DNA from 3 places in the Bacillus sp. ISL-35 genome. Region 1 is predicted to be linked to each of the others. Evidence: riboswitches for the same ligand, from Rfam matches in the RefSeq annotation. Region 1 holds a riboswitch; each other region holds the start of a gene.

Region 1 (10,556 bases):
TGGAGTCCTCTGCCCAGCTGCTATGTTTTCAGCGGCACTTCGGTAGTTGACGCCAAAATTCCTCATCATGGTGAACGGACTGCCGTATGTAGGGCTTGTATGAGAAAAATAACTTTTATCTCTCATCTCTGCAGATTTGTATCGCGCAACTCTTGAAAGCTGCCAATCGGCTGCCAGCGGCTTCAGTCCATTCTTCGCCCGCTCCTGGTTCGTCAGCTGGATGACCTGGCTTTCGATACTCTTTGTCGCGCTTAGATTAGGAATATTGACCCTCTGCCCAGGATAGATCAAGCTAGGATTCTTGAATTGCGGGTTAGCACCGATGATTTCCGAAAGGCCAACCTTGAACCTGACGGATATTTCCCATAAAGAGTCCCCCTCCTTAACCGTATAGACCTGCTGTGCGAACGATACAGTGGGAATAGCCATACACATTAAAACAAGGGCCAGTATGATCTTTTTTACCATATCCACTCCTCCTCAACTGATAGGATGAGAATATTTGATAAAAATATACAGTTGAATCTTGAACTTACAAGAAAACATCACTTTAACGATGCATATAGTTTTATCAAGGGAGGAATGAGGATTATGGGATATCTATGGGTTATAACGATCGGTTATGTCATTTGTCTCGGCCTGCTTGGCGGCACTTTAATGTTTTTCATTACCTCTGCTTTTGATTTCGATGATGCAAGCCGGATCGATTTACTGGATACAAGGGAAAAAGAATAGCAAAAGCTGGCTGCTAAATTGATGCAGCCAGCTTTTTAAATTGTGCCCATAAAAAAAGCTGCCAAATGGCAGCCTTTTTTATGAATTAAAAGTCACGTGTGTTGTCAAAACGAGTGTTGGCAGGGTTGTCCGAAGTGAGCGGTGCATCAACAGGGTTGTTCGTTCTTGTTCCGTCCAAACCAGCTGTTGTCGTTGTCGTCCCATCGTTCAGGCCAACTCTGTTCTCGTCACGCTCGACGACTACAAGGATTTTACCTTCTTTTACATAGCCTTCATAGCGTTCTGCTTCATCTTCCGGAATACCCATTCCGATCAATGCTCCGGCCAATCCGCCGGCACCTGCGCCTACTGCAGCACCTGTAAGTGTCGCAGCAATCGGGCCTGCAGCCACGATTGGGCCGATTCCAGGAATCGCTAGTGCTCCGATGCCTGCCAGTAATCCAGTAAGGCCGCCCAATATGCCGCCTGTTGCCGCACCTGCAGCAAGACCTTCCTCAGTCTTTGTACCGGTTGCTTCGTTTACGTGATCAACCTCTTCGTCGTTTTTACTAATAACAGAGATATCATCGGTATTGTACCCTTGCCTCTTCAGGTCCTCAACGGCCTGGATTGCGTCTTGCTCGTTATCATATACTCCAACAAGATGTTTTTCATGTTCAAACATAATAAAAGCCTCCTTTAGACGAGTAGTCCTTTTAAAGATACCCGCATACAGGAGGTGTAAACCTGATGTCGAACGATTATTGGCGGTGAGTATAGACGGATACGGTTTTGTTCAACAACGAAGAGACTTGTGTCAGGTTCTCAGCCGTCAAGGTCAATTCCCTGACTGTCTCTCCCTGATTTTCAAATCCTGCAGCCATTTCAGCAATTCCGGCTGCATTTGTTTGCAAAATGGCATTCGTTTCATGATTCATCGTCAATAATTTATCTGTCTGCTGATTCAAATCTGCAGTGTACTGGCTGATGGTGCCAATTTCATCCTGGATGGACAGAATCCCTTCCCGCATCTCATTATATTGGATTTGGACATTGCCGAATAACTTGCTGCCCTTTTGTACTTCCACGCTTCCGCCAGACATGACATCCACCATTTGTTTAATGTCGCTGCGGACGACCTCGATCGTTTCCTGGATCTGCCGGGATGCTTGAAGCGATTGTTCAGCCAATAGTCGCACTTCACCGGCTACGACAGCAAACCCCTTCCCCTGCTCCCCGGCACGCGCAGCTTCGATGGCCGCGTTCAATGCCAGCAGATTCGTTTGGTTGGCAATTCCGGAAATGATACTGACGATCTCATCGATTTTATTCGTTTTTTCAGCCAGTGATTCAGCATCCCTGGCAGCCTGTCTCGTAATCTGATCCATGTGCCCGACCTGTTTGCTCGTTTCACTGATGAGTCTCTGGCCTTCTTCACTTTTCACAGCATTGGTCATGGACATTGTTTCAATCATATTGGATAGTTGAGCAATCTCGCTGATTCTTTGCACCATATTATCAACAATATCACTCAGCACAACCGAATGGCCCTGCTGCTGTTCAGCGCCGGCAGAGACTTGAAGAATGGAAGCTTTGATTCTCTCGCTTTCATTTTCATGGACCTGAGAACTCTCGAATAGCTTTCTTGCAGATTCATGCAGAACCTGCGTATTATCCTGGCATTGAGCTACGAGATGCCGTAATTGACTGATCATCTCAGCAAAATGGGAGGTCAGCTTCCCAATCTCATCACTTGAATCACTTGCCAGTTTCACCGCCAGATCGCCCTGAACAATTCTCTGTGTCGCTTGTGTGAGGCGATCGATGGGCTTAAAGACCCTTTTGAATAAAATAATAATGAAAACAAGGCAGCCTATCGAGATGAGCGATCCCGCAATGGCTGTCGAGTACATACTCCTGGATACCAGTTCGGCCGTATCAGAGTCTCCTTTGAATGAATTCAGCAGATAAAAATTGTACATTGTCGAAATGGCATAAACAAAAAATAACATGCCAAAAAAGGCAAACACCTTTGTTTTTAACGAAAGGTCCCGCATACTATCCTCTCCTGTAAAATCCCCAGCGCGAACACTGGGGATGAATGATCTCTCTATAATAATATCGGCATTTCCGGAAAATTTTTCATCTTACTCAACAGCTTTTGCCAAGGCGGCTTCAAACTGGGAAACGATATCCTCTCCGTGCTCGATTCCGACCGAAATCCTTACCAGGCGATAAGTGATGCCAAGTTCGGCCTGCGCCTCAGGAGGGAGTGCGCGATGGGAGGTTTTCAGCGGGTGGGAAACGGTGGTTTCAACGCCTGCCAGTGTCGGAACGATTTTTACCCAGCCAAGCGATTTGAAAAACTGGTCTGTATCCACATGCCCCGCTAGCTCGATCGATACCATGGCCCCAAAGCCATGTTCAGCTTCTGCGAATGGATAATAAACCTTTGCGACTTGCTTATTTTCACGCAGACGATCAGCAAGCAATCTCGCATTCTCAGATTGAGCCTTCATCCTTAAAGCCAGCGTCTTCAAGCCCCTGCATGTCAGCCATGCTTCAAACGGACTCAGATTCGCCCCGAGGTTGACGATTCTCGCCCGTGCTTCGGTAATCAGTTCTTTCCTGCCAGCGATGACGCCGGAAGTGACATCGCTATGGCCGCCAATGTATTTTGTCGCACTGTGGACCACAAGATCAGCACCGAGCTCATATGGACGGACATGGAGCGGAGTCGCAAACGTATTATCAACTAATACAACGAGGTTCCTCTTCTTTGCCAGCGCGATGACTTCATCCAGCTTTTCAACGCGGAGCAGCGGATTTGTGATCGACTCTGTGTATAGAAGCTTCGTATTAGGCTTGATGGCGTTTGTGACATTGCCCAAATCCGAGAACGGCACGAATGTCGTTTCAATCCCGAAGCGCTCGAGCTCTGCTTTTAGCATATGGAAGCTTCCGCCATATACATCATCCGCGGCCACAATATGGTCGCCGCTTTTCACCACTGCCAGGACACCTGCCAAAATTGCAGCCAAGCCTGAAGAAGCTGCCACACCATCCTCGGCATGCTCAAGAGCCGCTACCGCTTGTCCGAGTTCATCCGTATTCGGATTGCCAACCCTGGAGTACAGATAATTCCCCTCACCCTGATAAAAACCCTCAAGTTCATCAAGATCCTTAAAAGTAAAAGCCGAAGTCTGGTAAATCGGCGTCGCCTTGCTTTTAATTCCCTGCTGCTTCGTATGTACTGAATGAAGTACTTCCGTTTCAAACCTGTTGTTCATTTCATCCACCTGCTTTTATAAAATATAAAAACCTCTCCAAATAAGGAGAGGTTTCAACTGCTCAGCCTCTCTTATCTTCAGAAATCGTTCTTCAGGAATTAGCACCTTTCTAATAGAAAGAAGGTTGCCGGGCTTCGCAGGGCCTGTCCCTCCGCCACTCTGGATAAGAGTTATTCATTTAAAATCAATAATATTAGCTGAAGTATATCAATATCGCTGTAAACTCGTCAATGAACGATTTTCAAAAGATTTGTGAAGTCAGTCCTCGGGATCACTGTCAAGCAAATCCCATGGTGTGATGACACCGATTGGCTTTCCGTGGCGGTCGCCCGTTTCCGTGATGATGACCGCCTGGAGCTTCTTGCCCCTCGTATGGTAACGCTCGAATAATTCCTCAATATGGTATAAAGATGCTTCCTCATCCACAAACGTGACGAAATAATTTTTCCCCTTCGTCAGCAATTCTTTGATCTGAACATTTTCAAAATGAACGACACTGTCGGAAAAATGCTTCGCCATCCACTGGATGATCTCCGTCGAAGTCAGCAGGGCTACATATTTATCTTCCTTGTCATATACCGGGAATCTCGTAAAATCAAACTTGTTGATGACCTTAAGCACATCTTTAAGATAAGCATCTTCATAATAGTAAAACACCGGACTGGTCGCGATTGATAACGCCGTCTGCGGCTTCTCGAACTCCTTCGCGATTTCCTCAATCCGCTCAACCACCTCAATATGCGGCTCAGCAATATAATAGTCCGCATTCACCCGCTCATGGACAATCGCATTCCGCAGCTTGGCAAACTGATGCAGCTCACTTTTATACTTGCGGACCAATGAATGATTCTTATAGCCAGAGTACAGCAGCTCGACAAACGCATCGCTGTCCGTCCCCTTCACCATTTCCTTCAGCGCTTTATGGATTCGGTTAAAAGCCGTCTCAAACTTGCCGGACTGTTCTTTGTGCTTTACCCCCTGGTTTTCAGAAGAGGCCTGAGGATCAGAAGTTTTTTGCGGTTTTTCATTGCCGTTGTTTTGTTTTTTTGATTTGTCGCTGTTTTGGTTTGTGGCTTTTGTGCTGTTCTGATTCGTTGATTTAGCGTTAGCTTGGGTTGTTGTTTTGCTGTTGTTTTGATTTGGTGTTTTATCGTTATCTTGGTTTGATGCTTTGCTGTTGTTTTGTTTTAGTGTTTTACCGTTATCTTGATTAGTTGCTTTGCTGTTGTTTTGTTTTGTTGTTTTACTGTTATCTTTAGTGGTTATTTTGCTGCTTCTTTGTTTTGATGTTTTACCTTGATCTTGGTTTGTTGCTTTGCTTCTATTCTGCTTTGTTGTTTTGCTGGTATCTTTTTTCGGCAGATCGTCAACGTTCTCATCGACACGCTTGAGGCGGTTATCGTCTACTGCCGGTCTTGGATTGGTGCGAAGATATGAGTTGTTGCCGCGATTTTTATTCGTTTTTCTGTTGTGTTGATCTTTCCTTTTTTTCGATGTGGTCTGTTGCTTGTTGGATCTATGTTTAACCTGAGTTTCGTTAGCCAAAATGGTCCCTCCGTTGTTTCGAATCACTTCCCTACTCATTACCCCAAAACGTACTTTTACTAATCATGGATATATCATGTAGAATTTCCAGATGACTTTTAAGTTTGATACAATAAGTATAGTACATACAATGCAATTAGATAGTAGATTTTTATAGAAAAGGGTTTGATATTCAGTGGCAGCAACGAAGAAAAAAAGAGTCATAAAAGAGGTTACACAGCTGGTGACGATTACGATTGGGGCGATCATCGCCGCATTCGGGCTTGATATGTTCCTCGTCCCCAACGCCATCCTTGATGGAGGTGTAATCGGCCTTTCGATTATCGCAGCGGAATTGACCAACGTCTCGATGAGTATTTTCCTGATCCTGTTCAATCTGCCTTTCCTTTATATCGGATATAAGAGGATGGGAACGAAATTCACCCTTCGGACGCTGTACGGCGTCATTATTTTATCCGGAGCGACAGCTTATTTCCACCACTATGACCGGGTAACAGATGATTTATTTTTGGCAACCATCATCGGTGCCGTCATCCTTGGAACAGGCGTCGGTCTCGTCATCCGCGCTGGCGGAGCGCTTGATGGCACCGAAATCATCGCGATCCTTGTCAGCAAGAAACGCACCGTGTCCGTTGGGCAGATCGTCATGATCATGAACTTGTTCATTTTCCTTTTGGCTGCACTGCTCGTGTTCAGCTGGGAAACAGCCATGTACTCGATCATCACTTATTTCATTGCATTCAAGATGATTGACGTCGTTGTCGAGGGTATGGAAGAGTTAAAATCAGTAACGATCATTTCCGATGTCCCGGAAGAAATCGCCGAAGCCTTGTTGAAGCAATTAGGACGCGGCATGACCTATATTCAGGGCCAGGGCGTTTTTTCAAGCGAACCGAAGAAAATTATTTACATTATTGTCAGCCGGATTGAATTGTCTACTCTGCGCTCGGTTGTAGATGATATCGATCCGAACGCACTCGTCGCGATCGAGAATGTGGCCGATGTATCAGGGAGTAATTTTGATAAGGGCAGCGGGCATTAATAGGGAATCTCCACAAAAGCTCACATATTCTCTACGAAATCGGATTATTCTCTACGGAATTTGCATTATTCTCTACACTTAAATGCAGAATCTCTACGAAATAACCGATAATCTCTACATTTTACATTTATCAGGAAATCAAAAAGCATGTGACTTTAAAACCGTCACATGCTTTTTTGTTAATCAATCGGATTATTGAATTTCTTCTCTTTCTGGCCGGTTGTGAATTCAACAAGCTCTTCTGGTGTGTTATTGCCTTTTTTCTTGTTGTTGTTGCGCTGGGCGTTTCCGTTGCCTAGCTTTTGCTTACCCATGCTTCCTCGCTCCTTTTAATGGATTCAAGGTGTAGTATGGATTTTTTCGTTGGCGTTTATTCCAAGTTCGGGTGCGCGGCGGACCTTGGTTGCCTGTTCGTAGGCATAGGCGAGCCTGATCAGCAAAGGTTCACTGAAGGCTGTGCCCGAAAAAGTGATTCCGATTGGTTCTCCTTCTTCACTGTAAGCGGTCGGTACTGTAATCGAAGGATATCCTGCTTTTGAGCCGATCGTAGAGCCATCCATCGGGAAAAGCACCGCATCCGCTCCGTATTCCTTCAGGGCATAGTCAATTCCCTGTTCCCTGGCCATATAAAGATTGAATTCGAGTTCTTCGAGATACTCTGCCTCCGTCAAGGTTCCGCTTGTCGCTTCCGATCCGAGCATCACCTGCTGGCCATATTTCAGCGTTTTCTCACCATGCTCATAGTTGAAGGCAATGACATCAGCAAGCGTCCTGACTGGAACATTCGGTGCCAATCCGTTCAGGTAGGCATTCAGGTCAGCTTTGAATTCATAGCTTAAAACATTGTATCCCCATTTCGCTTTTGCTGCCGGGATTGCCGCTTCTATAACTTCCGCGCCAAGCTCCTCCAGTTTTTCAACCGCTTTTTGAAAAATTTGCTCCTGTTCTTCGGTCCATTGGCCAATATACTCTTCCCGGACAACAGCAATTTTTGTTCCTTTTAATGCTTTTTTATCGAAAAGAGAGTCATGGTTGAATTCAGGTAAACTTACCATTGTTGCCGGATCTTGCGAATCCAGCCCGGCAATCGCTTCTAAAAGATACACCGCATCCTTTACGGTTCTAGCCATCGGTCCTGCCGTGTCCTGGGTGTGGGCAATCGGGATGATGCCGCTGCGGCTGACCAGGCCAACTGTCGGCTTAATGCCAACCAATGAATTTTGCGAGGATGGATTTAAAATTGAACCGTCGGTCTCCGTACCAATAGCAGCTGCCGCAAGATTCGCTGCAATCGACGCACCAGAACCCGCACTAGATCCACCAACCTCAAACTTGCCAGGGCCATAAGGATTGAGCACCTGTCCTCCGCGTGAACTATAGCCGCTCTTCATGCCATTAGCCATGAAGTTAGCCCACTCAGTCATATTTGTTTTTCCGAGGATGACTGCGCCAGCCTCCCGAAGTTTGGACGCAACAAACGAATCCTTCGTGGCAATTGAATCCTTCAAGGCCAGCGAGCCGGCACTTGTATGCATTTTATCGCCTGTATCGATATTGTCTTTGACCAGGACCGGGATGCCGTGCAGCGGACTTCTTGGACCTTTTTGTTTTCGCTCCAAATCCATTGCAGCCGCGATATGCAGGGCATCTGGATTCAATTCAAGCACAGAGTGGATCGTCTTATCAAAAGCAGCGATCCTCGCCTGATACATCAGCACAAGATCATGCGATGTCAGCTCACCGCTTTCCATTTTTCCCTGCATATCATCGATCGACGCTTCCGGAAGCCATTCTTCCATCAATGTATGTAAACGTGGGTTTTTCATGTTCAACAGTTCCTTCCAAAAATAAACTTCAGAATATATATTCTTTAGATTTTACAGAAATCCCTTTATATATAGAAAAAAAGCTATAGGACCAGAGCCTATAGCTTGATTTTGCTATTATTCAGCGTCGACAATTTTGCCACCGTAAAATTCCTTCAGCACTGGATCGATATTCAGCGCCTTGCAGAATTTTTTCAGATCACGTTCTTCTCGCTCGTTGACGATCGAAATGACGGTTCCTTCTGCTCCAAAACGGCCTGTACGGCCAGAGCGATGGATGTACTTGTCCTGTTCCCGTGGAAAATCGTAATGGACAACATGGGTTACGCCTTTAATGTCAAGGCCGCGAGCCGCGATGTCAGTGACGAGCAGCATCTCGCTGCTGCCTTCGCGGAATTTATTCAAGTATTTCTGGCGCTCCTGCTTGGCCAGTTCGCTATGCAGCTGTCCAACCGGGATGTCCTTGAAATTCAGCTTCTCAGCAGCAATGATCAGATTAGGGATATCCTTAATGAATACGAGCGACTTTGTTCCATCAAGACGCGCAATTTTCTCAAGAATTTTGATCTTGTCACGCTGCTCACTGCGGAAGTAAATATGCTCGACTTTGGCTGCATCAATGGTGTCATCCTTCTTCACCTTGATGATTTCAGGATCATTCGCCAGCCTGTTGATTGATTTTTCTACAGCCTCAGGCAGTGTGGCTGAAAAAAGTAATAGCTGCCTTTGATCAGCAAGAGTCGATTTCACGATACTTTTCACCGTTTCATTATGTTCCGGTGTCAGCAGCTGGTCGCCTTCATCGAGTACGATGGTGTGGACCTTATGCATCTTCAGCTTTTTCTGCTTGATCAGTTCATTCGTGCGTCCAGGAGTTCCGACGATGATGTGCGGGCTTTTTTTCAGCTTGTCAATCTGGCGCTTCAGATTAGCACCTCCAATCAGGCTTGCTGATTTGATTCCGCTGCCTTCTCCCCATTTCTGGATTTCAGCGAGGATCTGCATGACAAGTTCCTGTGATGAGGCAAGAATTACGGCCTGTGTATTCTGCATCTTCGCATCGATTTTATTTAAAACAGGAAGCAGGTACGCTAAAGTTTTGCCCGTACCTGTCGGCGATTCAGCGGCAACATCTTTTCCTTCTATTATTAACGGGATCGTTGTCGACTGGACTGAAGTCATCGCCTCGAATCCGGCCTTCTCCCAGGCCTGCTGCAGGAAAGGGTTCAATTGAGCGATTATTGGTTGGGTTTCTGACATGATTTTCTCCTTCACGTAAACATTCTAGTATTGATACTAGCTAAAACCTGCTTATAAGTCCAGTCTTCCCCCGCTGAATCACGATTTTTCATCTAGTTTATGACTCGGTTTTATTTTATTGGCGAAGTTCACAACTTTATTGGCGAAAATATAATTTTATTGGCGATTTCATAGCTTTTCTGGCGAAATTCTTAATATATTGGCGATTTCCAACTTTTATTGGCAAACTGGAAATTCCGTGCGTTTTTTTCCAATTCAGAACAAAAAGCGCAAGCGCTGGAGGGATTGACAGTGAAGTCGTTCTTTGACTTCAGGCAGGACCGAAGCGTCTCGAGGGGCTAGGCGCTGGTGCTGGATTAAGACAACCACTATAGTTATCTACACACAATTTATTTTAAAATTAAAAAACATCGGACGAATAGTCGCCCGATGTCTTAAAGTTTTATTTATGGATCCAAACTGCACCAGCAGAGTTGTCTTTCGCTTCGCCGATTACCTTGAACTTAATCGGGAATTGAGCTGGAACTTTTCGTCCTGCGTCTGGAATTAAGTCATTCATGTAAGACTTGGTAGAATCGAATTCAGTTACCCCTGGAAGACCTTTATAATCAAAGATTCCGCGAGATGGAGAATTGATGTACCATGCAGGTGTCTGATCCATAGAGAATGCAGCATCTGCTACCTGGTAGCGTGTGCTTTGGTAAACGGAAGGCTTACCGTTAAGCGTACCTACGATTGCTTCTGGATGTGAATCGACTGGTCCTAAGAAGCCTTCACCCGGGTGGATACCAACCCAGTTATCTGTGAATGAATCATCCGCATACCATACGACCATACCAGTGTTGTACTTCACTCCGCGTCCTTCAAGTAAAGCTTTGT
Region 2 (10,556 bases), on a different contig from region 1:
AGCTTAACTCCATGACAATATCCCGCAAAAATTGGAATTCATCGAGGTCCAGATAGGGGTCGATGTAGAATTCCACTTCATTTCCTGTTCCCTTGAAGGTGGCAAGTGTTTTATTGTTCATGATCACCGTTTGGTTTTTTATATGTTCTGATGCAATATCGTTGATGGGAGTGCCCATTATTTTTAAAGTCAGCATAACAATCTCCTTTTCGGTCGTCTTGTACCTTTCATTATAATGATTTTGCCCTATGAGCGGTGTGACAAACTTCATTTTATCCCCAGAAATAAGAAAGCTAGTACGAAAGATATAGAAGTCCTAAAAATTTCGACAGGAACTGCCAAATTACTGGATGGTTTATTAAAAACATTACATATTTTTCAGAGCTTGTAGCACAACTGAAAGCTTCCTGAAATCTTGAATGAAAAATAGTCTGATAGAATACAATGATAAGGTTTGAGGGCAAGCACCATAAGGGAAAAAGAATAGTTATCTAAAACAATTTTTTCATGCCTGAAGGAGTCTGAGGGCTCTTTTTTTGGATTGATATTATCGAGAGGTCGGAGGAAAGTCATGACATTTGAAGAGCAATTAATCAAAAAGTCGTATTTTGAAACCTATATGGATTCAGGTAACAGGACACATCCAGTCCAGGTACTTGGAGAGCTCTACCTTGCCGAGCAGAAGAATGATATGCCGGACTTGGCATACATCCGCTATGCGCAGGGTGAGGTTTATTTTCACCATAAAGATTATGAAGCGGCGATTTTTAAATGGGAAAACATCACGAATGAGCTGGAGCCATGGGCAAAAAAGAACATGGGGGATGCGTTCCTGGAGCTTGGCCTGCTGACATCGGCGGAAGAGCTGTTCCTTTCAATTGAGACAGATAGCGATGTGCTGAAAATCGAGAGCGGCCTGCAGCTGTTATCACTTTACATAGAGCAGGGTAAGCTTGCTAAAGCGGTCGCTGTCATTAAAAAAGCAGTGGCACTTGATCCGGATTATCCAGGTGTGACCGAAATCGCCCGTTCCTTTTTCGAGGAGCAAAATGACTGGGATAATGCTGTCGAGCTTGCTGTCAACGAAGGAATCCGTACGGAGTCGCCAAAATGGTTTGATGTCTTGAACCAGTATGTTGAACAGGGACATACCGCGGGATTCGCCCCTGGCTATTTTAACGAGGCATTATCTGTGTTATTCCAGGTGGACAGAAGCCGGTTTGAACAGCTCGCTGTATCCCTATGGCAAAGCTACCGGAACGAGAGCACCTACATGGCATGGTTAAGGGAATTCAATCAATTATTCAGCGGGATGGACGGAAACAGGAGAGATGGCTGGACACAATTGTCAGCGGTCTATCAGGAAAGCTATTTTGAATTGATTAATGGAGACATGCTGATCAAGGAAATTTCACCGCTGATCCCGGAAATGCTGACCAACTGGCTGAAAATAACAAGCCCGGTGAACAGCCTTGTCGCAGCGTCATCCATCATTGCCTGGAATGAGGTATTCCCAGGATCGATTACGGCTTCGGCGATACATGACGCCGAGACCTTGGTCCTGAACTCAAATGAGTACCATGATGGCTATAAGGATAGCATGATGTTGTTCCAGTCGATCATCAAATGGGCCGAAGAGCATGAAATTGAGGTTGGCAACAAGATTAAGTGGATGGTCCAGGAGCTACATGAGTCCAATGTCCATAATATGCTTGTCGCCGGCGTTTCGGGCAATGGAAAGTCTTCCTTCGTCAACACAATCGTGGGCGAAGAATTGCTTACTGCCCCGACTGCAGCGGTCATTCGGTTCATGGATCAGGAAAATCCGGCAGCCTATGAAATCACCGATACAGAAATACGTCAGATCACGGATGTTGAGGACTTTAAGGAGGCAGCGGGTGTCAGCCGGAAGAATCATAAGAATGAAACCATCATTGATTTCAAGGCACACTTCCCATTCCTGCGCGATCACGACCTGGCATTGATTGATACCCCCGGGGTCAACCGCAATAACTATGATAAGCATCCACTCTACAATTACTTGAGATTTGCAGATAGTTTGCTGTTCGTCCTCAATGCGAGTGATCCTTTTACGGAAAAAGAAAGGGATATCCTCGGGAAAATATCTGAATTCTTCCCGGATCTGAATATTCACTTCCTGTTGAATAAAATCGATGTAATATACGGACAGCAGGAAGCAGCGGAAGTTTTCGATCAGACATGGGCAGAAGTCAGCCAATACTATCCGGATGCAAAAATGTTCGCCTTCTCATCCAATTATGATAATGCGCAGCAGCTGAAGGATTTCTCGAATTTTATTAAAACAACCAGAAACGCAGTCGATCTTGACCAGGAACGCACCGCGAAACTGCAGTTCTTTGTCAGACGGGGGATCACGTATTTGCTCGATAAGCGGGTTGAAATCGAGAATAACCATATGGAATCCATCAGCTGGAATGAGGAAATGGTCAGCAAGCTGAATGGTGCGATCAATCAGTTGGGCGATATTGAAGAGGAAAAGTCACGCTCCATCCAGAAGTCATTCCGTAAAATCAAGGATGAAACGCGTGCGGAAATCATCGAGAAGGTACCGGAATTACTGCGCAGCTGCTCGGACTTGGTGACAGAGGACAGTGATTTTGGCAACATCCATTCGGAAATGGACGAGGAAATGAACAAGCGAATCGAAGAATATCTGGAAAAAACGGTATTGCCAAAGTTCCATGCCGATTTGAATGACTGGATCCAATTTTCGAAAGATGAGTTTGACCAGAGCCAGAATTATCTGGGCGAAATGGCAGAGGGCTTTAACTCGATGTACGGAGAAGAACGGATCAGCCTTGATTGTGATTTCAGGGTACTCGATGATTGGCGCCGCGACGCGGACCGGATGACGAATGGGGTTCACTACGAGAAGGTCAACATCATGAACCGCTCGACACCTCAAGCATTTTTCCTGAAAAGCGCCGGGAAGCTGCTTGGAGTGCTGCCGCAAAATAATACGATGCTTTATAACAGGTATAAATCCTATCTGGAGACAGAGGATTATTATGAAATTGGCGTAACCATCGCCAAGAGGTTCCTGCAGCAATTCGAGATCTTCGAAAAATCGATTGAACGCGATGTGAATCTGTTCTTCAAACAGCCATTCAGCGTTCTTGAAGAATCGGTAGAAGAAGCTAAGAGCGAAATTGAACACGGTAAGAACGAATTGGAAAAATTGAGGATCAACCCGGAATTGTACCGCGATCCATTGACACTTTTTGAAGTGAAACTTCGTCAGTTTGAATGGATGACCGCAGCCGGCAGGGGTTGATTGTAAAAGGAAGATTCCCGGATTTGGGAATCTTCTTTTTTTACGAGATAGAAAGGTATAAAAATTAAATTTTCATAATAATATTGACAATATGAATACAGGAGTTTAAAGTAAAGTTTATCAATTTGCCAGATTAATTAAATAACGAAATTCTCTTATCAAGAGTGGCAGAGGGACTGGCCCTATGACGCCCGGCAACCGTTCCATCAGGAATTGGTGCTAAATCCTGCAAAACGATATGTTTTGGAAGATAAGAGAGGAATCTGACCTTTTCACCATTGTGTTCGAAACCTCTCTTTTCTGGAGAGGTTTTTTTATTTGGGTTAGCTGAGCAGACACACTAAGGGGGAAATGCAAATGAAAAGAGTAGGATTCAAAAAGGTATTTTTAACAGCGGTCGCTTCAGCATTGCTGCTGACGGGCTGCGGCGGAGGAGAAACGAAGACGGCAAGCGGTCCTGTTGAGGGAGTTCCGGATCGTTTTGCAAAAGGTGAGGAAGTCAAAATCAAAGTCATCCGCAAGATTGGCGGAGATGATCATACTGCACAATTTTTAGCCGGAGCGAAGGCAGAGGGTGAAGCGCTTGGCTTCAAGGTCGACGTTTTCACTGCTAACGGAGATACAGCAAAATTCCATGACGCCATCAACCAGGGGCTCCAGCAGGACTATGACGGATTTATCATCTCACATGGAGATGATGCAGCAACTGTAGACGATGTAAAAAAATTGACGGCTAAGGGCAAAAGTGTCGTGACGTTCGATTCGAATCCTGATCTCGCCCAGGTTGAAGGAGTGACACTCACTTCCCAGGATGACGAAGCACTCGCAACCCAGGCGCTCGACCAGCTTGTGAAGGATCAGAACGGTGAAGCGAATATTGTCTACCTCTGGGTCGATGGCTTCCCGCCAATGGTCAGAAGAAATAAAGTTTACCAGGAAACGCTGAAGGCGAACCCTGGAATTAAAGAGGTTGAGAGATTCGGAGTTGCCGCAGCCGATACAAGCGTACAAACGCAGAATGCAGTTGCAGCGATGCTGAACAAACATCCAAAAGGAGAAATTGACGCGATCTTCGCGACATGGGATGCATTTGCGATTGGCGCAGCGCGTGCCATCAAGGAAGCTGGCCGCAATGAAATCAAGATTTACGGCATCGATGTTTCCAATGCAGACCTTCAGGAGATCCAGGCAGAAGGCAGCCCATGGAAATACACAGCAGCCGTTGATCCGAAGCTGATCGGTGAAGTGAATATGAGATTGCTGGCGAAAAAGCTGGCTGGCGAAGAAACACCGGCATCATACGACCTTGAAGCGTCACTGATTTCACAGGAAGAGCTTCAGCAGTCGAAAAATCCAGTCAACATGGCAAATCTGGCTGAAATCATCGACGGATGGGGCAAATCGGATGCATTTTTAGAAGATTGGATGGAAAAATTGAAAGATCACTATAAGAAATAACCATTGAAATGGTTTGTTGAGAAGTTTTTATAGCTGGAAAAATTATTATATAGCGACTTTTCAATTTGGATGGCGAGAATTTCACTTTAATAGCGAACTGGAAATTACACGTGGTTTTTTCCAGTTGTGAAAAACAAAGCAGGCACTCTCAAACTAAGAGAGTGTCTGCTTTGCAGAATGGTAGGGAGGGGGAACCCGGATGATGCTTCATATGAAAAACATCAGTATTGAGTTTCCGGGAGTTCGGGCTTTGAACGGTGTGGATTTCAATACGGCAACTGGCAGGGTCCACGCATTGATCGGAGCGAACGGAGCGGGCAAGTCGACATTGATGAAGGTGCTTTCCGGTGCGCATGATCATTACACGGGGGGAATCCAGCTTGATGGCGAGAGTGTGGAAATCAGGACACCAGCTCATGCGCAAAAGCTCGGGATCCAGACAGTTTACCAGGAGGTTGATACAGCCATTATCCCGTCGCTGACTGTGGGCGAGAATATCATGCTCAACCAAACAGTTCAGAGTCTGGACAACAGGCACTGGATGAATTGGAAGCAGTTGTTCAAGCAGGCAGAAGACATTCTTAAGGGCATGAACCTCAAGCTTCCTGTGAAAAAGCTTGCCGGGGAACTGACGCTTGCGGAAAAACAGCTTGTTTTGATTGCCCGGGCGATTTCAAGCAATTGCTCATTTCTGATCCTTGACGAACCAACCGCTCCTCTCAGCCATACTGAAACAACGGAACTGTTCCGGATTGTCCGCGATTTAGCTAAAAGGAATGTAGGCATCATTTTCATTTCCCACCGGATGCCGGAAATCTTTGAAATATGCGATGAGGTTACCATCATGAGGAATGGCGAGTTCATTGTAAAAAAGGAAACTGCGGACTTGGAACCACAGCAGGTGATTGAATATATGCTCGGCCGTAGGATGGAAGATCAGTTTCCGGCAAGATCGAATACACTCGGAGATACTCTGCTTGAAGTGGCAGGCTTATCGGATGGAGACAAAGTGAGAAACACTTCCTTCTATGTAAAGGCAGGGGAGATTGTCGGGATTGCCGGCCTTGTAGGAGCAGGGAAGACGGAGTTGTGCAAAGCACTTTTTGGCGCGTCACCAACTGTTGGCGGCACAGTGAGGCTTAATGGAAAAGAACTCAAACTGACGAGCCCGCATGCGGCGGTAAAAAGCGGACTGGCGTTGGTTCCGGAAGAGCGCCGCAAGGAAGGTGTCCTGGTGGCAGAGTCAGTCAGCTCCAATCTGTCAGCCGTCAGCTTGAAAAATTTTTCCAAGCTATTTGGCTTTATCGATCGGCGCTCTGAAAAGAACACAGCGCAGGAATACATAAAAGCTCTTGGCATCAAGACCCCTTCAGAATCGGCCAAAGTTGAAAACTTATCAGGCGGGAATCAGCAGAAGGTGGCGATTGGCAGATGGCTGCTTGCCGATGCTGATGTGTATATTTTTGACGAGCCGACCAAGGGTGTCGATGTAGGCGCGAAAAGAGATATTTTCGAGCTGATTGCAAAACTGGCAGCTCAGGGTAAGGGAATCATCTATGCTTCCTCCGAACTGTCCGAGATTGTCGGCATCACGGATCGGGTTTACGTGCTCTATGATGGTGAAGCGGTCAAGGAGCTCGCAACCGCCGAAACAACAGAAGAAGAACTATTATTTTATTCAACAGGAGGCAGATAGGATGGAAGCCAAACTCCCATTGCAGCAGGAAACACCGCCGAAAAAGACATTTGAGCTGTTCCAGTTCCTTTACAAGTACGGGACGATTTTGACGATTTTTGTGCTGATCGCTGTCTTCGCGGCTGCGAACCCGAGTTTTATCAACGGCGACAATGTCGTCAATATCTTAAGGTCGATCTCCATCGTGACCATCATCGCGATTGGCATCACCATCTCCCTGACGGTGGATGGTTTCGATTTATCGGTCGGTTCTGTGGCCTCGTTATCCAATGCGGTTGTCATCTCGATGTTCGTCTGGTTTTCGCAGAACACCCTGATTGCCGTTTTATCCGCAATCGCGGCAGCCTTGATTGTGGGCGCACTCAATTCGCTGATGATCGTCAAGCTGAAGATCCCGGACTTGCTGATGACTCTGGCGATGATGTTCATCATCCAGGGAACGGCACTGACTTATACAAAGGGCGCTACTGTCTCGGAAAACATGATCCTGCCAGACGGCAGTTTTTCCACAGGAATAATCAGCCCGTTTTTTGCAAAAATAGGGCAGGTACCGTGGATCATCCTTATCATGGCTGTTGCCGTGATCATCGTCCATATTTTCCTGACATACACAAAGCATGGCCGCTATATGTATGTCATCGGAGGGAACAAGGAAGCAGCAAGACTTTCAGGCATCCCGGTCAACCGCTATAAAACAGCTGCCTATCTGCTTTCGGCTCTATTCGCGGCAATTGGAGGCATCGTTCTGGCTTCCCGTGTCATGACCGCAGAAATCAATGCGGGTTCGCCATATTTAATGGATGCTGTGGCCGCCGCCTTTATCGGCTTCTCCGTCCTCGGGGCCGGAAAACCGAACGCATTCGGCGCCTTCATCGGGGCAGTGCTGATCGGCATTTTGCAAAATGGGCTAGTCATGATGTCGGTCCCATATTATGCAATGGATATCGTGAAGGGGACCGTATTGGCATTTGCACTGGGGATCACTTATTATAAGCAGAAACATTGATGAGCAAGTAAAAAAGCCCGATTGGGCAGCGACCCAAATCCGGCTTTCTTTTTATCCTACATTCATTCTTCAAAAAACGGAGAGTTCGCATAGTAATACATCCAGCCCATCATGATTCCGCCGCCAATCAGGTTGCCGATCGTCACTGGGATCAGATTATGAATCACACCCGCAAAGGTCACAGACTGCGGGTCGTCGAGAACCATGCTGATGGCAAAGGTGCACATATTGGCAATGCTATGTTCATAGCCGGAAATGAAGAAGCAGTAAACGAAAAACACCATCGCGAACATCTTTGCCCCGTCGCCTTTCATCGACATCGGCAGGAAGAATGCCAGGCAAACGAGCCAGTTACAGAGAATCCCCCTGAAAAATAGCTCTGAAGTTGGCGCGAGTGTCTTTTTTTCAGCGACGCTTAACAAGAAGCCATTCACAGAATGATCATCAAACAATCCCGTTGTATAAATCAAAAATGCGAACGCAGCGGCGCCGATGATATTGCCGATATAACTGTAAGTCCACATCCTTGCCACCTGCAGCCAGGCCATCTTTTTCCTTAGTGCCGCAAAGGTATAGTAGAAGGTGTTCCCTGTGAACAAGTCTCCACCACCATAAGCAATCAGGATGATCGCGGCCCCGAAGGTAATGGCAGCGATAGGGTAGGCAAATGGTGAGTGTTCCATATAAAATGGATTCCCTGTCTTGAACGCAACAATTACCCCAAAGCCAATGAACATCGATGCCAAAGCAGCCCTTGCCAGATAGCGGATTTTGCTCTGCCTGAAAATCTTATGCTTTTTCAGGGCCAGTTTTTCAACCTCTTGAAGCGCTTGTACCTCCAAATGAATACCACCCGTCCGTCAGTATGTAATAAGAGTATTCTGCCTCAAACTTACTCTCCTATGTAAATACTTCCCTGAGTTATAGGGGGAAAAACAAAAGGCAAAAAAAGACTGAATCCGCCGACCGATCCAGTCTTTTTTCATATTAAAAAGTATCCCTAACGAATTGCGGATTCCGTTGCATTGAAGCGAACAGGACGATTCCGCTCAAAAGCAGAAGACCGCTTGTCAGGACGAATACCGAAGTGAAACCTAGGTAACCTGAAAGGAAGCCGCCTAGCACAGGTCCGATGATGTTACCAAAGAAACGGAGACTTGTGTTATAACCAAGTACTTCGCCCTGCATCGCGACCGGAGCTTCCTGCCTGATATAGGCAACCCTGACAGGTATGATGCCTCCGATTGTGATTCCTAGCATGAACCGGATCAGGACCAGCTGCCAGATATTCGTGACAAATCCGCCTGGCAGATAAATGATGGCTGATAAAAACAGGAGGAGGACAAGTATTTTGATATAGCCAATTTTGTCTGCGATTTGTCCCCATTTCCGGGCCATCAGCAGATTGCCGAGACCAGCTGCCGAAAAAGCGATGCCAGAATAGAATGCCAGGTTTTCATGGCCATGCAGCTCGCCGACATACAGGGAGAGGATCGGCTGGATGCTAAAATGGGCAATTTGCACGAGCATGGACATGAGCAGGACGTTGACCATGATTGGATTTCTGAAGATATGCTGAAGCACTTCTTTGCGGCTGTAATTTGTTTTGCTGCCTTTTTTTATATCGATCCTGTATTCCATGACCAGGAACACAAGCAATCCGGACAGAATGATAAAGACGGATGTGGAGTGAAAGGTTGTTGAATAGCCTAATGAGTCAGCCAGGACACCGCCAATCATCGGGCCAAGCAAGGAGCCAGTGATACTGCCCGTCTGGAGCGTCCCAAGTACCTTTCCTGCATGTTCCTTTGGCGTCTGTGTTGAAATAAGTGCCTGGGACACGGGAATGAAGCCTGAGAACAAGCCCATGAACATCCTGAGTAAAAATAGTTGCCAAACCGAAGAGGCAAAACCGAGCAGGAAGACAGATAATCCCATCCCAAAGGCCATGAAAATCAGGATTCTTTTACGGCCGAATCGGTCTCCCAGCCTTCCAACGATAGGCGAGAATAGGAAAGCTGTAACGAATGTGATGCTGAATGTAAGGCCTGACCAGTTTTGGACATATACTTCCGAAAAATCTCCAAACGACTCAATGTATAAGGAGAGGAAAGGCATTACCATTGTCATACTGCCTGCGATGAAGAAATTGGCGAACCACATGATCATCAGGTTACGTTTCGCCTTTTGCTGCTGGGTCATACCATCAACACTTCTTTCTCAGTACGAATATTTCGCTTTTCTAAATATTATACCAAAATTTTGCTGTATTGAAAACCAATACAGCAAGCAAAGGCAGGTTCCTCTGATTAGCGGACCCACTCAAGCAATTCAATTCTATTACCAAACGGGTCAGAAACATAAATCCTGTTTGCGCCTGGGAGTTTGTCGTCTTCGAGGTATTCCACTCCGGATTCAGCCAGATGCTTCTTCAGCTCTTCGATATTTTCCACTTCAAAAGCCGGGTGGGCCTTCTTTGCCGGAACAAAATCCTCCTCGACCCCAACATGGATCTGGCAGGATCCGAACTGGAACCAGGCGCCGCCGCGCTTTTTCAATTCAGCAGGCTTTTCGATCTCTTCAAAACCTAATATCCCGCTGAAAAATTTCCTTGCCTGATCTTCAGTGCCTATAGGGGCTGCTAGCTGGACATGGTCAATCGCTTTAAATTTATAAATCATATGAATCCCTCCTTATTTATTCCTATTTTAATCTTGTCAGAAACATAAGGAAATAACAGGTTATCAATAAATAGAGATAAGTTTTTCTTATCCCGTTTTAGAGTAATACAAGCCTCATCGGCTTCATATAAATTAGTAAAGTTTTGTACGTTTTTACAAAAGGGGGCAATAGGAATGAGAAAAAGATTGTTTGCCATGATCATAGTGGCAATTGCAGCGCTTGTTGTGTCGGCATGCGGTTCAACCGAAACAAGCGAGACGAATGGTACCGGGAAAAAGGAACTCAGGGTCGTGACCGATGCAGCTTACGCGCCATTTGAATATATGGAGGGCGACAAGATCGTTGGTTTTGACGTTGATTTCCTGAAGGCGGCAGCGAAGGAAGCGGGTTATGAGCTG
Region 3 (10,556 bases), on a different contig from region 1:
CTCCATCAATCGTGGATGATTCATATAGTTCTGGCGAAACACCAGCAATAGCTGCAAGATAGATGATTGCTGACCATCCAAGTTCTTTCCAAATATCCGAGAGAATGACGATGGTCCAAAAATTATCAGGTTCAGCCAGGAAATTTGTCCGCTCACTGATCAGCCCTAAACCTAGCAAAATATCATTGATGACACCGATATCCGCCAGCCAGGTAGTCAAAATCCCTCCAAGTACAACCCAGGAAATAAAGTGCGGCAGGTAAGAAATTGTTTGAACCGCTTTCTTAAGCTTCATGGATGTAAGTTCATTAAGCAAAAGAGCAAATATAATTGGAAGCGGGAAACCGATAATCAATTTAATCAAGCTGATTCCCAGAGTATTTTTTAGGACGATCCAGAAGTTCTCATCCTGAAGGAATTCTTTAAACTGCATCAATCCAACCCATGGAGCTTCCGAGATCGTCTTGATGATGCTATATTCCTTGAACGCGATGATCAGCCCATACATTGGGATATAGTTAAAGATGAACATCCATACTACACCGAGAAGCGCCATCGTCTGCAAATACTTTTGTGAAATGATTGTCTTTTTGATTTTTTTGTATTTTTCTTTTTTTGTTGCCTTTTCGATAATGGTGTCACTGACCTGTTGTTCGACTGGCTGTTCTATCTTGACTTCCATTTCTTCACCACCTTGGTTGCTTTGTCTTTCTTGTACCTTCATCATAAAAAAAAGGGCTTACATTTATAAGCCATCGAATTTTGCTTATGGTACCAATTTTTTAGTTTTGGAATAAATGGCCGAAATATTGATACCATCACATTGTTATCGTTTTCATTTTTTCGGGAGGCGAAGAATAACAGCTTGTCCTATTTATGAATTTATTACTTTTTTTGCAGACCCTGTTAACCAAGGCTGTTGATTTTCGTTCCAGGCGCTTCGCTTTCCGCTGGAAGAATAATGAAAAAGCCCTACTGCCGGCTTTTTCAAAAGGCAATTCTTCCTGGCTGGCGCTGAGCCTCCTCGTCGCTTTGCTCCTGCGGGGTCTCACCTGACCAGCTGCGCCCGCAGGACATTGATTAGCTTCCCGAATCAGCCCACGCACGAGGGAAATGCGTTAGCATTTTCGGAGGAGTCTTCGCGCCTTCCACTACAATCAACAGGGTTTAAAAATCAAACTTCAAATTCAACAGAGTCTTTTCATAAAAAAACCTGTGCACCAGACTTTTGAATGAGTCTGAAGCACAGGGTTCTAAGCTTTTATGCAGTTTTTATCCTAATGCCACGTCGAGGATCATCATGATGGCAAATCCAAACATGAGGCTTAATGAGGCGAGGTCGCTGTTGCCGTTTTCCTGGGACCCGGGGATCACTTCTTCGGCTACTACGAAAATCATCGCTCCGGCCGCAAAGCTTAACGCATATGGCAGAAGAGGCTGGATGAACATGACAGCGGCTGCTCCAACCATCGCGGCAACTGGTTCGACCATGCCAGAAAACTGGCCGTACATGAAGCTTTTCTTTCTTGACATTCCTACTTGCCGAAGTGGCATGGAAACTGCGACACCTTCAGGAAAGTTCTGGATCCCAATCCCTATCGCAAGCGCGATCGCACCCATGAGTGACGCTGAAGGAAAGCCTGCAGCTGCTGCTCCGAAAGCCACACCGACAGCGAGACCTTCAGGAATGTTGTGCAAGGTGATGGCCAAGACCATCAAAGTACTTCGTCTTTTCTTTTCAGGATGGATGCCTTCAGCTTTCTCCATCGATAAATTAGGGTGTAAATGGGGCATCAATTTATCTACGACCATTAAGAACAATCCGCCTAAAAGAAAACCCGTCGCAGCAGGCATCCAGCTCGGCAGGCTTCCTCCCTCACCCATCTCGATCGCAGGAGCAAGGAGTGACCAAAAACTTGCAGCAATCATAACTCCTGCAGCTAGACCCATCATACTGTCCAGGAATTTCTGGTTCGGATTTTTCGTTGTAAATACTAAGGCAGCGCCCAAAGCAGTCATTCCCCAGGTAAACAAAGTTCCAATCAGTGCCTGGACAACCGGATGGAAACCCATGAAAAATTCAAGCATATTTTTTCCTCCCAAGACTTGCTCTGTAATCAAATGTAACTCATTTTAATGTATTATATGGATGATGAAGTGGTGAATATATCTTGTTCTGCATAAATCAGACCGCTCTGAATTTGTTTTATCAAGATTACTACATTCTGAAGGTTATTCCAATCTTATTTATCTTTAATCTCCAGGCTCTGAATCTGATGAATGGATTTTCACCAAAAAAAGGGATACTCTAATAAGATAGTTCATACATGGAAGGGAAATAAGTCATGATTGCAAAAACAGAAGAAGATTTTAACGGATTAAAAGAAATTGGCAGGATTGTCGGCTTGATTCGGGATGAATTGGTACAGAAGACAGTGCCTGGGATTACCACAAAGGAACTTGATGAAGTCGCGGGTGCAATGTTTGAGGAGCATGGAGCAATTTCTGCTCCAAAGGGCGAGTACAATTTCCCTGGGTATACATGCATCAGTGTGAATGAAGAAGTCGCCCACGGAATTCCGGGAAGCCGCGTCATCAAAGAAGGCGATATCGTTAATATCGATGTTTCCGGATCAAAAAATGGCTATTTTGCCGATACGGGGATTTCCTTTGTCGTTGGTGAAGGTGACCCGCTTTTAACGAAGATATGCGAAACAGCTGTTGAGGCTTTTGAAGCGGGCTTGAAAAAAGCGAAACCAGGTTCGAAGAAAAGCGGACTTGGAAAGGCAGTTATGGCGACTGCGAGGAAGAACGGAGTAAAAGTAATTAAAAACCTTACCGGACACGGAATCGGGCGGACCATCCATGAAGCTCCTGACCACATCTACAACTATCATGAGCCATGGGATGATGAGCTCTTAAAAGAGGGAATGGTCATCGCTTTTGAGCCATTCATCTCCACACGTGAGGAAGAAGTTTTCCAATACGAACATGATGAATGGACTTATGTTACAGAAAATAGCTTTGTCGCACAATGTGAGCATACGATCATTCTTACTAAAAATGGACCGATTGTTATTACTAGATAGATTTCGAATTGAAACCCTTGCTGCTGCAGGGGTTTCATTTTTTTATGCATCCATCACAATTGATACTAAATTCCTATTTTTCGTATTTCTAAAAAAAATCCAACAAAATGATTGACACATTCTCTGCGACGCAGTAAAGTAATAAACAAGATTTATAACTTAATATTCGTTACTTCTTATCAAGAGAGGTTGAGGGACTGGCCCTATGACACCTCGGCAGCGGACTCCTTTGGAGGACTGTGCCAAATCCAGCAAGCAGCAGCTTGAAAGATAAGAAGAGGCCGACTTTTTAATTCATGTCCTCTTCTTTCTGAAGGGGACTTTTTATTTTTCCAAAAATCCCCACCTACAAATTCATATCGATACTTTCTTATCAAGAGAGGCGGAGGGACTGGCCCTATGAAGCCTCGGCAGCGGACTCACATATTGAGGACTGTGCCAAATCCAGCAAGCAATAGCTTGGGAGATAAGAAGAGACCTTGTCCAGCATCATTGCGGCATGCCCTCTTCCTGTTTCCGGGAAGAGGTTTTTTTATGCATTTACAAAGGAGGAAGACAGTTGATTACGTTTGAACAAGTGGAGAAAGTTTATGAAAGCCGCGGGAATAAGGTAGCGGCACTGAATGGAATTGACCTGGAAATCAAAGAAGGAGAAATATTTGGAGTCATTGGTTTTAGCGGTGCTGGAAAAAGCTCACTGATCCGCTGTGTGAATCTGTTGGAACGGCCGACATCAGGACGGGTGATTGTGAATGGCTGCGACATGACTTCTCTTTCAGCAAAAGAAGTCCGTGAGGTTAAAAGGAATATCGGGATGGTATTCCAGCATTTCAATCTCTTGAACTCCAAGACAGTCTTTGAAAATGTAGCGATGCCCCTCGTTCTCGGTAAGCTCCCAAAAGCGAAAATCAAAGAGCGTGTTTATCAGCTCCTCGAGTTTGTAGGTCTCGCTGATAAAGCAGACAATTATCCGGACCAGCTTTCAGGCGGCCAAAAACAGCGAATCGGCATTGCCCGGGCACTGGCAACCCAGCCTAAGATCCTGCTTTGCGATGAAGCGACATCAGCGCTGGATCCGCAGACAACAAGTTCAATTCTGCAGCTTTTGAAAAAAATCAACAAGGAGTACAACATCACGATTTTGATCATTACCCACGAAATGTCCGTCATCAGGGAAATTTGTGACCGGGTCGCTGTCATCGAGGAAGGAAAAATCATTGAGGAAGGCTCAGTATTTGAAGTTTTTTCAGCTCCCAAAACAGTTACAGCCAGGAATTTTGTCAGCACTATCATGAATGACAATATTCCAGATTCCGTCCACAGAATCATTAAGGGACATTCAGGGCTGCAAAAGGTATTCCGGATTAACTTCATTGGTGAATCAGCTGGCGAACCGCTGTTGTCACAGTTGTCAAAGAAGTTTGATATCCATGTGAATGTTCTGTTCGGAAATATTACCGAGCTGCAGGGAATTCCATTCGGTAACCTGATTGTCGAGTTCCAGGGAAGTGACAAAGAAATTTTGAGGGCACTTAATTTTATACATCAGCAAAAAGTCAACATAAAGGAAGTGACCGCACATGCTAGTTAACTCAGAACAAATCATACAGGCTTTAGTCGAAACACTGCAAATGGTTGCGTTCTCCCTGCTGTTTTCGGCAGTCCTTGGAGTGCCGCTGGGAATTGCGCTGGTCGTGACCAGAAAAGGCCATTTGCTTGAAAACGCACCTGTTTTCAACGTACTTAACAGTATCATCAACGTATTCCGCTCAGTGCCATTCATTATCCTGCTGGTCGCAATCATCCCGCTGACCCGGCTGATTGTCGGCACATCGATTGGTACGGCTGCCGCAGTCGTCCCGCTTGTCTTTTATGCAGGGCCGTATATTGCCAGATTGGTAGAGAACTCCCTGCTGGAGGTCGATCCGGGAGTCATTGAAGCAGCCGAAGCAATGGGAGCCACTCCCTGGCAGATTGTCTTCAAGTTCATTCTTCCAGAAGCAATGAGTTCACTTATTCTTGCTTTCACGATTGCAACAGTCGGATTGATTGGTGCATCGGCAATGGCTGGAGCCATCGGAGGCGGCGGCCTTGGGGATTTGGCGATTACTTATGGATACCAGCGTTTTGATACCCAGACAATGTTCATCACCGTTGGCATTTTAATTGTCATGGTTCAGGGACTGCAATCCCTTGGAAATATAACTGCTAAAAAAATCAGAAGAAGATAACCAGGAGGAAAACAAAATGAAAAAACTTTTACTAGCATTAATCGTACTTAGTCTGGCATTGATCAGCACCGCATGCTCCAGCTCTTCATCATCCGCGAAAGGCGGAGAAACTGTCAAAGTGAAGCTTGGTGTCAGCGGAACGGATCACCGGGTATGGGATTTTGTTGCCAAAAAGGCAGAAAAAGAAGGAATTGACGTCGAAATCGTCACGTTTTCAGATTATGTCCAGCCAAACCTTGCCCTTGCTGAAGGTGAATTGGATGCAAACTCATTCCAGACCGTTTCCTATTTTGACGCTTTTATCAAAGAACACAATCTTGACCTAGTCCCAATCGCAACCACACAGATCGCGCCAATGGGTATCTACTCCGAAAAATACAAAGACGTGAAAGACATTCCTGAAGGCGGAAAGATTGCTCTTGCAAATGAAGCGACGAATATGGGAAGAGGTCTTCTACTACTCCAGGAAGCAGGGCTGATCAAGCTGGAGGAAGGCTTTGACGGCATTGGCTCAATCGATAAAATCGTTGAAAATCCGAAGAACATTGAACTTGTGCCGCTTGTTGCTGGCCAGACACCAAGGGTATTGCCAGATGTAGCCGCATCAATCATTAACAACGGAATCGCAGTCGATGCAGGTCTTACACCAAAGGATGATGCGATCTTCCTTGAGAGTGCTACTGCCACTCCATACATCAACATCATCGCTGTCCGCGAAGAAGATAAAGACAATGAAACTTTGAAAAAACTAGCTGAACTTTACCAGCAGGATGACACGAAAGAATTCATCGAGAAAGAATACAAGGGAAATACGCTTCCTACCTTTGTGCCGCTTAGTGAGATTGGGTGGTAAAAAGAAATCACCTTTCTGCGACCGTAATTGCAGGAGCCTTCCCTTTTCGGGCGCAGCTTTGGTCATTCTGCGACCGTAATTGCTGAAGTTATCCCTTTTCTGGGCGCAGCTTTGGCTGTTCTACAACCTTAATTGCTGAAGCCAACACTCTTGGGTATCCACAGAAGGCTTGAACACTTAAGTTCTGATCAAAGGTTTTAAAGGGGGATTCCCCTGTTGCTCACTATTCTTAAGAAAGTTTAAAGGAGGAATCATGATGTCAACATTAATAAAATCATTAAAAGATATCATTACAGAAAATGTGGTACTAAACCAAGACCTTTACTTAACGACCAGCCATGAAATCCACGCACGCCCGGAAATCGGCAATGAGGAGTTTTTTGCTTCAGCCCGGCTAATCAAGATTTTAGAGGATGAAGGATTTGAAGTTGAAAAGGCGGTTGCTGGACACGAGACCTCTTTTGTTGCTCGCCAAAGGGCTGAAAAACCGGGACCATCGATTGCATTTTTGGCAGAGTATGATGCGCTGCCTGGGATTGGCCACGCATGCGGGCATAATATCATAGGAACAACCAGTGTCGCAGCTGCCATAGCTCTTAGCAAGGTATTGGATGAAACTGGCGGTGAAGCGGTGGTTTTTGGAACTCCTGCAGAAGAGGGCGGCCCAAACGGAAGTGCGAAAGGAAGCTTTGTGAAGCATGGCCTTGTTGAGGGAATCGATGCGGCTTTGATGCTGCACCCTTCAGGACAAACAAGATTGACATCAACTTCTCTTGCTGTAGATCCACTTGACTTTGAATATATCGGAAAGCCCGCACATGCAGCAGCGGCTCCTCATGAAGGAATAAACGCGCTGGATGCTGTAATCCAGCTGTTCAACGGAATCAATGCATTAAGACAGCAGCTGACTGATGATGTACGAATTCACGGCATCATCACCCATGGAGGTGATGCACCTAACATCATTCCTGAATATGCAAAAGCCAGGTTCTTCATCCGCGCAGCAACAAGAAGCCGATTAAATGATGTCACTCAACGCGTTAAGGCAGTTGCAGAAGGAGCGGCACTAGCAACCGGAGCAAAGCTGAATGTTATTGCCTTCCAAAATGAGGTCGATAATCTGCTATTGAATGATCGATATAATGAAGTATTCAAAAATGTGATCGAGGACCTTGGAGAGACCGTTGCAACTGATGAACGAGAGGGAATTGGCTCAACAGATGCAGGCAATATCAGCCAGGTCGTTCCAACCATTCATCCTTATATTAAGATTGGTCCTGATGAGCTCGTTGCCCACACTGTCCCTTTCCGGGAAGCAGCAGCTTCTGCACAGGGAGATGAAGCCTTGTTGAAAGGCGCCAAAGCCCTCGCTTTGACAGCAGTCCAGCTAATTACTGACCAGGAATTATTAACCGATATCAAGGCTGAGTTCCTGCTAAGAAAAGCAGCTGAAAATAAATAATTGACCTATCTTTTTTAACTGGTCCACTAATGAAATAAGACCCTTGCCCAATAGCAAGGGTCTTTTGCTATGTTCTAAGTTTACCAGCTTGATTAAGTCCCTTCTCATTTCTGTTCTTTTGCTCTCGCTACACTGATTAAGAAATCAATTGCCTCCATTTTTTCTCTTGTCAAATTTCGTCCCAGTTCCGGATTTTTTAAAATGGCTTCTGCTTGTTCAATCGTCATCAGATTCTCTCCTGAAATCAATTTACATACCTTTTTTCGATTGGATGCAATCTGTACTTTTTACAGCGCCTCTCCGAAGAACTTCTCCTGGTGAATCGCTTTCCTTTAATTCTAAAAATACTAAAAATTCCATTGACTTGTGAAGGGTAAGTATATATAGTAATGTGTATTATTCTTCTTTTGGACTCAACGGAACACTCTATTGTGATAGATTGAACAAGTCTTTTCTCTCTATCTATTTCCTTCCCTTCTTAAATGGAAATACTTCCTTGCCAACTGAAGTTAGCGTAAATCAGAATTCACTACATCAAGAAGAGGGGCAATTTAAATGCAGCAAAAAATTCCGTTTTCAACCTATGCACTAATTGGAACCATGCTATTCGGCATGTACTTCGGCGCAGGGAATTTGATTTTCCCTATTCAATTGGGACAGCTTGCAGGCACAAACTTTTGGCCAGCATTGATTGGGTTCCTGGTAACGGCCATTGGCCTTCCTTTTTTAGGCATATTGGCGATCGGGCTTTCCGGCAGCACTGGCTTGCGTGATTTAGCGAGCAGAGTACATCCTGTTTTTGGCATTGCCTTTGCCACAGTTCTTTACTTAACAATTGGACCCTTTTTTGCGATTCCACGAACAGCTACTGTTCCCTTCGTTGTCGGGTTTGAACCTTATATTGCTCCAGGACAGGCTGGTTTGTGGCTGGGTATTTTCAGTTTCGTCTTCTTTGCCGTTGTTTATTTTTTCTCACTCCATCCTGCAAAGGTCATGGACTACATTGGCAAATATTTGACCCCGGCGTTTCTCGTCTTTTTATTTCTTTTAATTGGATTTTCGGTTTTCAGTCCGATGGGGAATTATGGTGAACCGTCCGGCGCTTATGAAAAACTTGCTTTCATGACAGGTTTTAAAGAGGGATATAATACAATGGATGCTCTGGCATCCCTGGCGTTTGGGATTGTTGTCATCCATGCGATTAAAAGACAAGGAATTACTGACAAAAAGGATATTGCCAAAGCCACCATGAAATCAGGGATTTTCGCCATGTCGCTAATGATGCTGATTTACGGACTTATAACATTTATGGGAGCATCCAGCGTTTCAGCTATAGGAACATTCGAAAATGGCGGCCAGATTTTTGCAGCAGTCGCACAGCACTATTTTGGCTCCTTCGGTGCGATCCTACTTGCGATCATCATTGTGCTGGCCTGTTTAAAAACAAGCATTGGTCTTATCACAGCCTGCAGCGAGTTCTTTCATGATGTGTTTCCGAAGGCATCATACAAGAGGTATGTGTTTATTCTAAGCTTCGTTTCCTTTGCCATCGCAAACTTCGGATTAAACAATATCATCCAATTTGCTGTCCCAGTGTTAATGTTCCTGTATCCTTTAGCCATCATCCTTATCCTACTGGCCCTTTTATCACCGCTATTCCGCAATAGACAGAGCGTTTACTCTGCTTCGATGGCGATGACATTTCTTGTAAGCTTTTTTGACGGATATAGTGCATTAGCAGCAAATGTTGCAAATCTGAATGTCCCGATCTTCAATTCGATAAAGACTTTATACATGGACTACCTTCCTTTATACGATATAGGTCTTGGGTGGATTGTTCCAGCCTTCATCGGAGCAGTCATCGGCTTTATTTTGCCGAAAACTGAAATAATGTCGGGAACGTACCAAAAAGAACTGTAGAGATTCTCTGCAGTTCTTTTTTCTTTTGCTTTACTGTGATAACAGGCAATCATTTATTATGTTTTTTCTGCGCCTTTAATGCTACCTTTTCCAGTCCATTTCCTCTTTCCTCCGCAAATTCCACATCTGCTTTTGGAAGGGCTTTATTATGTTTTGGTTTATTCTTTGCCATTTCTTCACCCCCCTTTTGATTATCCACTTTTTTAGTTTGCGTTTCTTTTTTAAGGCTATGCCTCACTTCTTGATAACAAGAATGTATATGCACGGGTAAAATGTCGATGATCGATTCGAACACCTAAAAAAATAGCCAACCTATCAAGGTCGGCTTGTGAATATACGTTACCCTTTTATACTTTGTGCGTTTAGACTAGCCTCAAAAAGATCGATGATTTCCAAAAATCGTTCAGCTTCCCTGAAGGTATGGTCAGCTAACAGTGGATGAATATTGCTCTTTATTTTGCAGGCTTCAATCAATTCTCTAGCTGTTTTCTTAAAATCCCTTAATGATGCAACCGAAACCCTGTTTTGATCCAGGAATTGATCAAGCATTGGCACGGTTTCCGATTGTGGCCTCATTGAATCCAAATCCACTGCCTGGAAGACCAATTGGTCAAAGTCATGACTGAATTCTCTTGCCTGTTCAACTAGCTTCCTTTCTGACGGATCTAAAAGATGCCCGATAAATTTTGCATGGTCTGCCATGATTCTTAGAAAGAAAACATTTTCAGCGATAATGGCCTCTGGCTCTGGAGCTAATTTCCCTTCATTTAGTTCCTTCAAACGATTCGCAAAATACGCTGCTTCTCTGCTTACGTGATCAATTAGCAAAGGAAAATTATTATGTCTTATTTCACATCTTAGAGTGAGTCCTAATACTTTTCTTTTGTAACTCCAAATTGAGGCGGCAGCTTGATAAACCTCATTGTTAAAAGCATGGATTTGACGTATATCCGTGTTGGCGCTAAATCGTGCCAGTTTTTCCTCAATCCGCTCAAATATCA

The links. A riboswitch is a leader RNA that binds a small molecule or an ion and turns the genes downstream of it on or off. The one in region 1 is predicted to bind S-adenosylmethionine.
Region 2: another riboswitch for S-adenosylmethionine. It lies ahead of J7E38_RS21525 (sugar ABC transporter substrate-binding protein); the one in region 1 lies ahead of J7E38_RS12315 (trans-sulfuration enzyme family protein).
Region 3: another riboswitch for S-adenosylmethionine. It lies ahead of J7E38_RS13240 (methionine ABC transporter ATP-binding protein); the one in region 1 lies ahead of J7E38_RS12315 (trans-sulfuration enzyme family protein).

Annotation. Positions count from the first base shown of each region.
Region 1 covers NZ_JAGGQK010000007.1:179,697-190,252, forward strand. The annotation lists gene safA (SafA/ExsA family spore coat assembly protein) at 1-468, opposite strand, end outside; gene J7E38_RS12300 (hypothetical protein) at 592-735, shown strand; gene J7E38_RS12305 (YflT domain-containing protein) at 821-1,399, opposite strand; gene J7E38_RS12310 (methyl-accepting chemotaxis protein) at 1,476-2,429, opposite strand; partial or broken gene J7E38_RS24470 (HAMP domain-containing protein) at 2,424-2,771, opposite strand; gene J7E38_RS12315 (trans-sulfuration enzyme family protein) at 2,862-4,004, opposite strand; SAM riboswitch class I at 4,073-4,174, opposite strand; gene J7E38_RS23895 (CBS domain-containing protein) at 4,263-5,549, opposite strand; gene J7E38_RS12325 (YitT family protein) at 5,725-6,591, shown strand; gene J7E38_RS24105 (hypothetical protein) at 6,771-6,905, opposite strand; gene J7E38_RS12330 (amidase family protein) at 6,930-8,417, opposite strand; gene J7E38_RS12335 (DEAD/DEAH box helicase) at 8,535-9,677, opposite strand; gene J7E38_RS12340 (immune inhibitor A domain-containing protein) at 10,120-10,556, opposite strand, start outside.
Region 2 covers NZ_JAGGQK010000021.1:71,112-81,667, reverse strand. The annotation lists gene J7E38_RS21535 (hypothetical protein) at 1-271, opposite strand, end outside; gene J7E38_RS21530 (dynamin family protein) at 572-3,316, shown strand; SAM riboswitch class I at 3,469-3,573, shown strand; gene J7E38_RS21525 (sugar ABC transporter substrate-binding protein) at 3,674-4,774, shown strand; gene J7E38_RS21520 (sugar ABC transporter ATP-binding protein) at 4,974-6,470, shown strand; gene J7E38_RS21515 (ABC transporter permease) at 6,472-7,476, shown strand; gene J7E38_RS21510 (formate/nitrite transporter family protein) at 7,539-8,318, opposite strand; gene J7E38_RS21505 (MFS transporter) at 8,464-9,678, opposite strand; gene J7E38_RS21500 (VOC family protein) at 9,786-10,157, opposite strand; gene J7E38_RS21495 (basic amino acid ABC transporter substrate-binding protein) at 10,332-10,556, shown strand, end outside.
Region 3 covers NZ_JAGGQK010000008.1:56,349-66,904, reverse strand. The annotation lists gene J7E38_RS13260 (ABC transporter permease) at 1-682, opposite strand, end outside; gene J7E38_RS13255 (hypothetical protein) at 877-1,056, shown strand; gene J7E38_RS13250 (ZIP family metal transporter) at 1,273-2,088, opposite strand; gene map (type I methionyl aminopeptidase) at 2,346-3,089, shown strand; SAM riboswitch class I at 3,263-3,366, shown strand; SAM riboswitch class I at 3,457-3,562, shown strand; gene J7E38_RS13240 (methionine ABC transporter ATP-binding protein) at 3,649-4,680, shown strand; gene J7E38_RS13235 (methionine ABC transporter permease) at 4,670-5,320, shown strand; gene J7E38_RS13230 (MetQ/NlpA family ABC transporter substrate-binding protein) at 5,337-6,173, shown strand; gene J7E38_RS13225 (M20 family metallopeptidase) at 6,430-7,635, shown strand; gene J7E38_RS24145 (hypothetical protein) at 7,740-7,862, opposite strand; gene brnQ (branched-chain amino acid transport system II carrier protein) at 8,191-9,555, shown strand; gene J7E38_RS24140 (hypothetical protein) at 9,605-9,727, opposite strand; gene J7E38_RS13215 (DUF2935 domain-containing protein) at 9,895-10,556, opposite strand, start outside.